2 regions of the Duganella sp. GW821-FHT07G03 genome follow, and region 1 is predicted to be linked to the other one. Evidence: riboswitches for the same ligand, from Rfam matches in the RefSeq annotation. Region 1 holds a riboswitch; the other holds the start of a gene.

What was found. Region 1 has a riboswitch for thiamine pyrophosphate ahead of thiC (phosphomethylpyrimidine synthase ThiC). Riboswitches for the same ligand answer to the same signal wherever they lie in the genome.
Region 2: it holds a riboswitch for thiamine pyrophosphate, as region 1 does, so the genes downstream of both, AC07OK_RS02380 (TonB-dependent siderophore receptor) here and thiC (phosphomethylpyrimidine synthase ThiC) in region 1, are expected to answer to the same signal.

What each region holds. Positions count from the first base shown of each region.
Region 1 covers NZ_JBWKQE010000022.1:78,252-82,954, reverse strand. Annotated here, with positions in the region: gene AC07OK_RS23935 (thiazole synthase) at 1-248, opposite strand, end outside; gene thiS (sulfur carrier protein ThiS) at 272-475, opposite strand; gene thiC (phosphomethylpyrimidine synthase ThiC) at 483-2,399, opposite strand; TPP riboswitch at 2,466-2,569, opposite strand; gene AC07OK_RS23920 (hypothetical protein) at 2,665-3,207, opposite strand; gene AC07OK_RS23915 (PAN domain-containing protein) at 3,224-3,817, opposite strand; gene AC07OK_RS23910 (hypothetical protein) at 3,844-4,185, opposite strand; gene AC07OK_RS23905 (WG repeat-containing protein) at 4,305-4,703, opposite strand, start outside.
Region 2 covers NZ_JBWKQE010000001.1:528,756-533,458, reverse strand. Annotated here, with positions in the region: gene AC07OK_RS02380 (TonB-dependent siderophore receptor) at 1-1,723, opposite strand, end outside; TPP riboswitch at 1,779-1,877, opposite strand; gene AC07OK_RS02375 (Imm26 family immunity protein) at 2,044-2,547, shown strand; gene AC07OK_RS02370 (hypothetical protein) at 2,534-3,250, opposite strand; gene AC07OK_RS02365 (ATP-binding protein) at 3,250-4,617, opposite strand; gene ompR (osmolarity response regulator transcription factor OmpR) at 4,633-4,703, opposite strand, start outside.

The DNA.
Region 1 (4,703 bases):
TTGGCGGTGTAGCAGCCGGCCGTGTTGGGCAGGATGGTGTACTGCGACGGCGGCAACACGTCCAGCAGGCTGGGCGCCTTCGGGTCCTGGCCGATGTTGACGCGGCGGATCGCCACGGTGATGATTTCCGCTTCGGCGGCGTCGGTCGCCTCGCGGGTTTGCGGCAGGTCCTTGTACTTGCCGCTGCCGACCAGCAGCCGCGATTTGTAGCGCTTGCCTGCGATGGTGAGCACGTCTTGATTGTCCATGATGCTTCCTTATCCCATTAAAATTAGCCGCCGCCGATGGCGCGCACGATGTCGACCTGGTCCTGCGGCTGCAGCTCGCGCTGCGGCCACTGCTGGCGCGGCACCACGGCGCGGTTGACCGCCAGCGCCAGCGCCTGCCCGCTCAGCGACAGCGCATCGATCAACTGAGCTAGCGTCTGCCGCGACGGCACCTGGTGGGGGGCGCCGTTCAATTCGATGTCGATCATGCCGGCCTCACAGCTTGCGATACAGCTCGGCGCCGTTCTTGATGAACTCCACCGCCTTGACCTGCATGCCCTGCTGCAGCGCCGCGCCGTCCGACACGCCGTTGGCCTTGGCGTATTCGCGCACTTCCTGGGTGATCTTCATCGAGCAGAAATGCGGGCCGCACATCGAACAGAAGTGCGCCACCTTGGCCGAATCCTTGGGCAGGGTCTCGTCGTGGAATTCGCGCGCCTTGTCCGGATCGAGGCCGATGTTGAACTGGTCGTCCCAGCGGAATTCGAAGCGCGCCTTCGACAGCGCGTTGTCGCGGATCTGCGCGCCCGGATGGCCCTTGGCCAGGTCGGCCGCGTGGGCGGCGATCTTGTAGGTGATGATGCCGTCCTTGACGTCGTTCTTGTCGGGCAGGCCCAGATGCTCCTTGGGCGTGACGTAGCACAGCATGGCGGTGCCGTACCAGCCGATCTGCGCGGCGCCGATGCCGGAGGTGATGTGGTCGTAGCCGGGCGCGATGTCGGTGGTCAACGGGCCCAAGGTGTAGAACGGCGCTTCGTGGCACTGTTCCAGTTGCAGGTCCATGTTTTCCTTGATCAGCTGCATCGGCACGTGGCCCGGGCCTTCGATCATCACCTGCACGTCGTGCTTCCAGGCGATCTGGGTCAGCTCGCCCAGCGTCTTCAGCTCGCCCAGCTGGGCTTCGTCGTTGGCGTCGTAGATCGAGCCGGGACGCAAGCCGTCGCCCAAGGAGAACGAGACGTCGTAGGCCTTCATGATTGCGCAGATCTCTTCGAAGTGCGTGTACAGGAACGATTCCTTATGGTGCGCCAGGCACCACTTGGCCATGATCGAGCCGCCGCGCGAAACGATGCCGGTCAGGCGCTTGGCCGTCATCGGCACGTAGCGCAGCAGCACGCCGGCGTGGATGGTGAAGTAGTCGACGCCCTGCTCGGCCTGCTCGATCAGCGTGTCGCGGAAGATCTCCCAGGTCAGGTCCTCGGCCTTGCCGTTGACCTTCTCCAGCGCCTGGTAGATCGGCACGGTGCCGATCGGGACCGGGCTGTTGCGGATGATCCATTCGCGGGTTTCGTGGATGTGCTTGCCGGTCGACAGGTCCATGACGTTGTCGCCGCCCCAGCGGATGGCCCAGGTCATCTTCTCGACTTCCTCGCCGATCGACGAGGTGACGGCGGAGTTGCCGATGTTGGCGTTAATTTTGACCAGGAAATTGCGGCCGATGATCATCGGTTCGATTTCCGGGTGGTTGATGTTGGCCGGGATGATGGCGCGACCACGGGCGATTTCCTCGCGCACGAATTCGGGCGTGATGGTGGCCGGGATGCTGGCGCCGAACGACTGGCCAGGATGCTGGCGGCCCATCAGGTCGGCCAGGCGCTGGCCCATCGGGCCGGAGTTCTTCAGGTCTTCCATGTACTCCTGGCGGCGCAGGTTCTCGCGGATGGCGACGAACTCCATCTCGGGCGTGACGATGCCCTGGCGCGCGTAGTGCATCTGCGTGACGTTCTTGCCAGCCTGGGCGCGGCGCGGCTTGCGGTGCAGGTTGAAGCGCAGCTCGGCCAGCGCCGGGTCCGCCAGGCGGGCCTGGCCGTATTCGGAGGTCGGACCGTCCAGCTCCTCGGTGTCGTCGCGCTCCAGTATCCACGGCAGGCGCGGCGTCGCGGCCAGGCCGGAGCGGATGTCGATCACCGCGTCCGGGTCGGTGTACGGGCCGGAGGTGTCGTAGACGTAGATAGCCGGATTGGCTTCGAAGCCAAAGGACGCCGGCGTGTCGGACTGGGTGATTTGGCGCATCGGCACGCGGATGTCGGGACGGCTGCCTTCGACGTAGACTTTGCGGGAATTCGGTAAGGGCTTGATGGCTGCCTCGTCCACCGTGGCGGTGGCGGAGAGGAATTTAAGGTTGGCGTTCATTTGGCTCCTTGGTTAGCTACAGGAGCCAGCAAAGGAGGTTGGACGGCGCCGGTCCACAGGGTGTGGCGGCATTGTCCTAAGCTTCCCTTCGCTGGCATTATCCAGATCAGGTTCGGAGGGTATTTCTCACCCGCGCATCGCAATGATGCGCAGGACCCCTAGCGTGTGCCGCCTTGCGGCAGCGGGCTGATTATACGCCGCGCCGCGCCGCGCGGACAATGTCCGCGCAAAAAAAACCGCCATACCCGATATAAAGCCACGCGGGCTAGCCGGATGCGGGCGGGGCGCCGCGCGCCAAGCGCGGCACGGCGTAGAGCAACAACGCCAGCGCCGCCAGCGGCATGCCCACTTCCAGCTGATAACCCGGCAGGAAATGCGCGCGCCACAACAGCCAGGCCAAGGCGGCCGCGCTGCCCAGACACAGCAAGGGCTCGGCCCGCGCCGCGCGGACGCCCGCCGCAGGCGCCGCCGCCACGGCCAGTTGCAGCACGGCCGGCCAGAAGAACACGAGCAAGCCGGCCAGGCTGTAGGGATCGCCCCAGGAAAACGCCTCGTAAGGGCTAAATTCCAGCCGCCCGGGCAGCGTCGGAGGCGCCGGCGATCCGGTGGGCGGCGCAACGGCGGCCGGGGCCGGGGCCCGGACCGTCGCCAGCGCCGCGGCGGCCGGCGCGGACGCCGCACGCGCCACGCCGGGCGGCTTGCCCTGCGTGCTGCAGCTATACAGCGGCAGGAAGAAACAAGCTGCCAGGATCAACGCGGCCAGGCGTTTCAAGCCCGCCAGCGAACGGGGCGCGACGACGAAGTTCATGATATTCCCCTCGCGCTCAGTCGGACGATTTGACGCCGGAAACGCAGCAGTCGTTATTGCTCGCTTGTGGCACCGTGCGTTTCAACCAGCAGCGCGAGACCCGTCCCTGCACGCCCGGCCTGACCCAGCTGAAACTGCGGCACTGGGCATCCTGTTCGCAGCGCGCGGCGCAGCTGCCGGCGTCACCGCCGCCGGGCTCGCTCCAGGCATCGTTGTAGTCGCCGCCGTAACGGTTAACCCCGGACTGCAAGTTCTGGATCGAGCCGCCGCCACCACCACCGCCCGGCCCCCCATCCGTACCCACGCCCCCGCCATGACAGCGCCCCAGCTTGACCACCTTGTCCGGCATATCGTCAAAGAAGGGGCTGAACAGACGCTGAAACTGGTCGGCGTCGTGATGATTGGCGGCGACGCGCACCCGCACGTACTCGGGCTGGCGATCATAGCGCGCCGGGCTGGGCGAGATCACGTACTGGATATTGCAGGGATCACTCCACGGCAGGTTGGGATTCATGCGGTTGGCCCACACCCCCCACGGTTCGGCACCTTGGGCGGCGCACAGGCAAGGCAGCACCAGCAGCGCGGCCAACATCGATAGCGGCTTTTTCATCACAGTCTCCGGGCATGGTGGGTGGGTTAGGGATGCAGCAGGCTGACGGTGGTTTCCGTGATGTCGACGCCATGCCGGAAATTGTAATAAATGTCCGAGCATTCGCCCGGCAGCGGCCGGCCGTTGCGGTCGCCGCACCAGCGGATTTCCGCCACCCAGTTGGCGCCGAATTTGAGGGCGGCGGTGCGCGGGCCGTTGATCGTGTGCAGGGCCTGGCTGGTGGCCCAGTACACCGCGGTCTTGCCGGCCGGGTCGGGGCCGTCGCGGAACGAGATCAAGCCCTGGTACAACGAGACGGGCTCGACCGCTTGAACCATGGGCGCGGCGCTGGCGGCCACGAACAGACACAGGGCAAGTTGCAGTTTCATGCTGGACTCCTTTGGGTGGGTGCTTCGACGGGGGATGCCTGCTTAACGCCCACAATTTCTTATCAGTTGACAATAATCAGTGCCATTGAGAAATACTATGAAGAGGCCGGTCAGGCGCGTCACCGCACCGGCGCCAGGCCGTCGGCGAAGTCGCCGGCCTCCATGTAACGAGGTGGAATGACGAACCGTCCGTCGCGGTCGAGATAGCCCCACAGCACGCCGCAGCGGGCGGCCGCCAGGCCATCGGCGTAGGGACGCACGGCGCTGACGCGCTGCCCGCCGCCGCAGGTGACGGAAGCGGCGGCGCCCCCGGGGGATACGGCCGACGCGCTGGACGCGGACGGCGGCGCCGGCGGCCCGCCGGACGGCGGCGCCACCACGCGCTGGCCGAGCCGGTCGATCTGCTGCCAGCCGCCGTCGACGCGCACCATCGCCTGCCCCGCCGCAAACGGCGTGGCTCGCTCGAAGCGGCGCGGCAGTTTCAACCGTCCCTGCCGATCGACATAACCCCAGCGCGC
Region 2 (4,703 bases), on a different contig from region 1:
CCATTTCCAGGCCGCGGTGCTGCGCCTGGCCGTTGCGCACGAAGTAGTTCTGGCCATCGGTGTATTCGAGGCCCTTGCGGATCTCGAACAGGGCCACGCTGGCGCTCAGGTCGGGATGGATGTCGGCCTTGACGCCTACTTCGACCTGTTTCGATTTGCCCGGCGCCAGCGCGCGGCCAGGGTTCCTGGTGCCGATCGGCGCGACGCCGCCATGCTCCAGGCCCTGTGCATACGAGGTGTAGACCGAAACGTTGGGGCGCAGGCTGTACACCAGCGCCACGTTCGGCAGCCAGAAGCCGACGTCGGTGTGGGCGTCCGGCAGTAGCACGCCATTTTCGTCCGGGCCGACATATTCGTTGCGCTTGACCTGCACGTAGCGCGCGCCGGCGTGCAGCTTGAGCTGCTCGTTGATGCTCAGGATGTCCTGCGCGAACAAGGCACGCTCGTTGTCGCTGCGGCGCTCGGAAACCGGACCGCTGGTGCCGCCGTTCGGCGCCACCATGATCGGGTGGTAGATGTTGCTGAATGCGTGGCCGTCGGTGCCGGCCTGGGTGTACAGGTAGTCGCCCCATTTCTCGCTGTTCTTGAACAACGACGCGCCACCGGTGAACTCGTGCTTGAACGAGCCGGTGCTGAACTTGCCCTGCACCAGCGCCTGCACCGCCAGCGGCGATTTCTTCTCGCCCAGGCTGACGTAGTCGTAGACGTCGTAGTCGCCGTTGCCGCAGAAGCCGGAATACAGGCCCTGTGCGGTGCAGCCGCCAGGGAAGGCGGTGTAGTCGTCGCGCTTGAACTGGTGCTGGTTGGCGCTGACGGTGGTGCTCCAGTCGGGCGTGAACTTGTATTCGAAGCGGGCGCCGATGTTGCTGCTGGTGGTCTCGACCGGACGGCTCCACGGCTGGTTGTTGAGCATGGTGTCGGCCGGGATGTTCGGCAGCGTGGTGTTGTTCAGCAGCTGGAAGCCGGGCGCGGTTACCTGCGATTTCTTCTGGTAGTCGGCGTCCACTTGCAGCAGCGCCTGCGGCGAGATCTTCCAGTCGAAGGCGGCCGAGACGAACTTGCGGTTGCCGTCGGCGCCCTTGATGTAGGAGCGCAGGCGTTCGGCGGCGGCGTTGAAGCGGTAGCCGAAACGCTGGTCTTCAAAGCGGCCACCCAGGTCGACGGCGCCGTACAGCGTGCCGCGCTCGCGTTCTTCCAGCACCACCGTGCGCAGCGGCGTATCGGTCGGGCGCTTGGTGACGTAGTTGACGATGCCGCCCGGCGCCGACACCCCCGCTTGCAGGCCGGACAGGCCCTTCAGCACTTCCAGGCGTTCCTTGTTTTCCAGCGGGATCTGGGTGTCGCCCGGGATGGCCATGCCGTCCTTGCGGTAGCTGGAGGCGTTGTCCAGTTTGAAGCCGCGGATCGAGAACTGTTCCGAGTAACCGACCGCGTTGTAGGAGTCGCCGATGCTGGCGTCGTAGCGGGCGGCGTCGGTGGTGGAGCGGATCTGCAGGTCCAGCATCTGCTGGGCGGTCAGCACGCTGACCGAGGCCGGGGTTTCCAGCAGCGGCGCGTTGGCGAAGCCGGCCACGCTGGCGCGGCTGGCCTGCGCCTTGGCGCCGGTGATCACCACTTCGGGCATGGCTTGCTCGGCGGCGGAGGTTTCAGCGGCGGCAACGCCGGGGAATGCGTGGAGTACCGCCAGGGCGATGGCGGAAACTGTGAATCTTGGTGTGTTCATGTGCTCTCTCTTTTGTTCTTGGCTGGGAGCCGCGAAGAGAGCCATCAAAGGAGGGGAGAACTACTTTGCGCTTTCCTTCGCTGGCATTATCCAGATCAGGTACGAAGGGTATCTCTCACCCGGCAGCAAAGCTCCAGGACCCCTAGCGAGGCGCTAGTGTAGCACATGCGGTGCCGTGCGCCGCGATCCGCGCCGCGCCGCTACACTTGCGGTTTGCGCCACACGGCGCCAACGAAGCAGACACAGCTTTTAACGGAGGCGCCATCATGTCCATACATTTTGGCGACACTCTGCTGCATCGTGCAAGTGAAAGGGTGGGAATGAGGCAGTCGTATCAAGAGGGAAGCTGGTTTGCCATACCGTTGCTGGATGGCGGCTATGGCTGGGGTCTGGTGGCGCGTTTGTCGCCAGGCAGCAAGATCATGCTGGCGTATCTGTTCGGACCCAAGCTGCCGCGCTTGCCGTCGCTGGAGGAGCTCAATACGCTGCAACCGCAGGACGCCGTCAAAGTGCTGCGGGTGGGCGACATGGCGCTGGCCAGCGGTCACTGGCGCGTGCTGGGCGATATCGTCGACTGGAATCCGGCGCTGTGGCCGATGCCGCAGTTCCTGCGCCGCGCCGATTCGCTCAAGCGCGCCTGGCGCGTGACGTATTCGGACGCCGACCCGAGCCGCTCGGAGCGCGAGGAGTCCGTGCCCTACGATACGCAAGGCCTGGAGGCGGATTCGCTGTACGGCTACGGCTCGACCGAGCTGCTGCTGACCAGGCTGCTGGAGCCGGAGGACCACCCGATCAACCGCGGCAGCAGCGTCAGTCGCAGCTGACGTTCCAGGCCGCATACTCGCCGCGGTGCTTGCGCACGGCGACGCGGGCGGTGGTGTCGCGGTCGCTTTCAAATACCAGGCTGAACATTACGGGCGCGCCGGCCGCCGGCGCCGCCGGCCCGATCGCGCGCAGCGTGAAGGGCAGGGCACGCTGGCGGATGCATTGCGAGTTGCCGGCGAATAGCAGGCGCGCGCGGCTCAGCAGTTCAGGATATTGGCGCAGCAGCGCCACCACGTCTTCCGGCGGCAGCGCCTGGTCCATCAACACCGTGTGCGGGGCGGCGCTGCAGATGGTCCTGGGCTGGGCCAGCCACACATGCCAGCTCGGCGGCTGGGCCGACTCGGTCCAGCGCCCATCCTTGGGCGCTTTGGCATCGTAGACAAAACTCGAACGGATTTGCCGGCACAGGTCGACCGCCGAATGGCGTGGCGCCGAGTCGACCCGCGCCACCACCTGCCACGGCTTGCCGCGCTGGCGCTGGATGTCGAAGTCCGGCGCGAACAGCGGCGGCACCGGGCGCGCGCCCCTGGATTCGGCCAGCATCTTCTGGCGGAAGTAGTCGTCGAAGGAGCTGCGTTCCTCGTCGCTGGGGGCGCGCTGTTCGATCGGCGGCGGCGCGGGCGGCTTGGCCGGTTTGGGCGGCCGACTGGCCATGGCCGGCCCGGCCGCCGCCAGCAACACTGCAAAATACCTCGCCCGCATCAAACCGCCTTCATCACGATCTGGATCAGCAGGCCGCCGCCGTCGCGGTTGCGCACGTGCAGCTCGGCGCCGTGGCGCAGCATCACGCGGTCGACGATGGCCAGGCCCAGGCCGGCGCCGTTGGCCTGGCCGCGCGCGGTGTCGAGCCGGGTGAAGGGCTTGAGCAGTTGCTCGATCTGGTCGGCCGGTACGCCGTTGCCGTGATCCTGCACCTCGACGATCACACGGCGCGAGGTGTGCATGCCCTTGGTGCTGCACTTGATGTCGATCTCGGTCAGCTCGCTGCCGGGCGTCTTGCCGTAGCGGCGGGCGTTCTCGATCAGGTTGTTGATGACGCGCTTGATGTCGGTGGCGTTGCCCATCACGTGGGCGTTGGCGACGATGTCGGTGGTGATGCGCACGTCCGGCAGGCGGCCGGCTTCATGCGCGGTGTCCTGCAGCAGTTCGCTGAGGTCGACGTTGATGAAGCTCGACACCTCGGTCGGCTTGGCGTAGTCGAGGAACTGGCCGATGATGTCATCCATCTGGCCGATGTCGGACTGGATGCCCTCGCGCGCCTCGTTCGACAGGTTGGCCATCTCCACCTCCAGCTGCATGCGCGCCAGCGGCGTGCGCAGGTCGTGCGAGATGCCGGCCAGGATCACGGCGCGGTCCGATTCCACCTGCTGCAGCTGCACCACCATCTGGTTGAAGCTGCGGTTGGCTTCCATGATCTCCATCGCGCCTTTTTCCGGTAGCGGCTCGGGCCGCTTGCCCTGGGCGAAGGCGCGCGTGGCTTGCGTCAGGCGGCGCAGCGGCAGGTTGATCAGGCTGGAGATGAAGGCCGCGCCCAGCAGCGACACCACCGACACCACGCTGGCCCAGCCCAGCCACTGGATGCCGGTCAGGCCGCGGATGCGTTCGCGCTCCAGCATCAGCCAGTAGGCGTCGTCGTCGATCTTGAAGCTGACCCAGAAGCCGGCCACGCCGTTGACGCGCGCCGAGAAGCGGGTGTCCTCGCCCAGCTTGGCCTTAACCAGCTTCTGGATGTCGGGCATCAGCGCGTTGTCGGGCGGCGGATCGACCTTGTCGTCGTCCTCCAGCGTGAACACGCGGATGCCTTCGTTGGACACCAGGTCGAACAGCAACTCGCGCCGCAGTTCGGGCGCGGAGTGGGTGAGGGCGGCGTGGGTGATGGTGACCACCGAGATCACCTGCGACGAGATCTGCTGCACCTGCGGCTCGTGCTGCACCGCGCTGATCATGGCGACCCAGGCGGTCATGCTGGTGGTGGTCAGCGCGCCCAGCAAGAAGAAGGTGCGCCAGAACAGGCCGCTTTTCAGGCTGGCGGCTCTAAACGTAAACGGAAACTTCGACGGAAACTTCATGCGCACGCCCGCGCCTTAGCGCGGCTGCCCCTCCGGAATGAACACATAGCCCAGGCCCCAGACGGTCTGGATGTACAGCGGGCTCG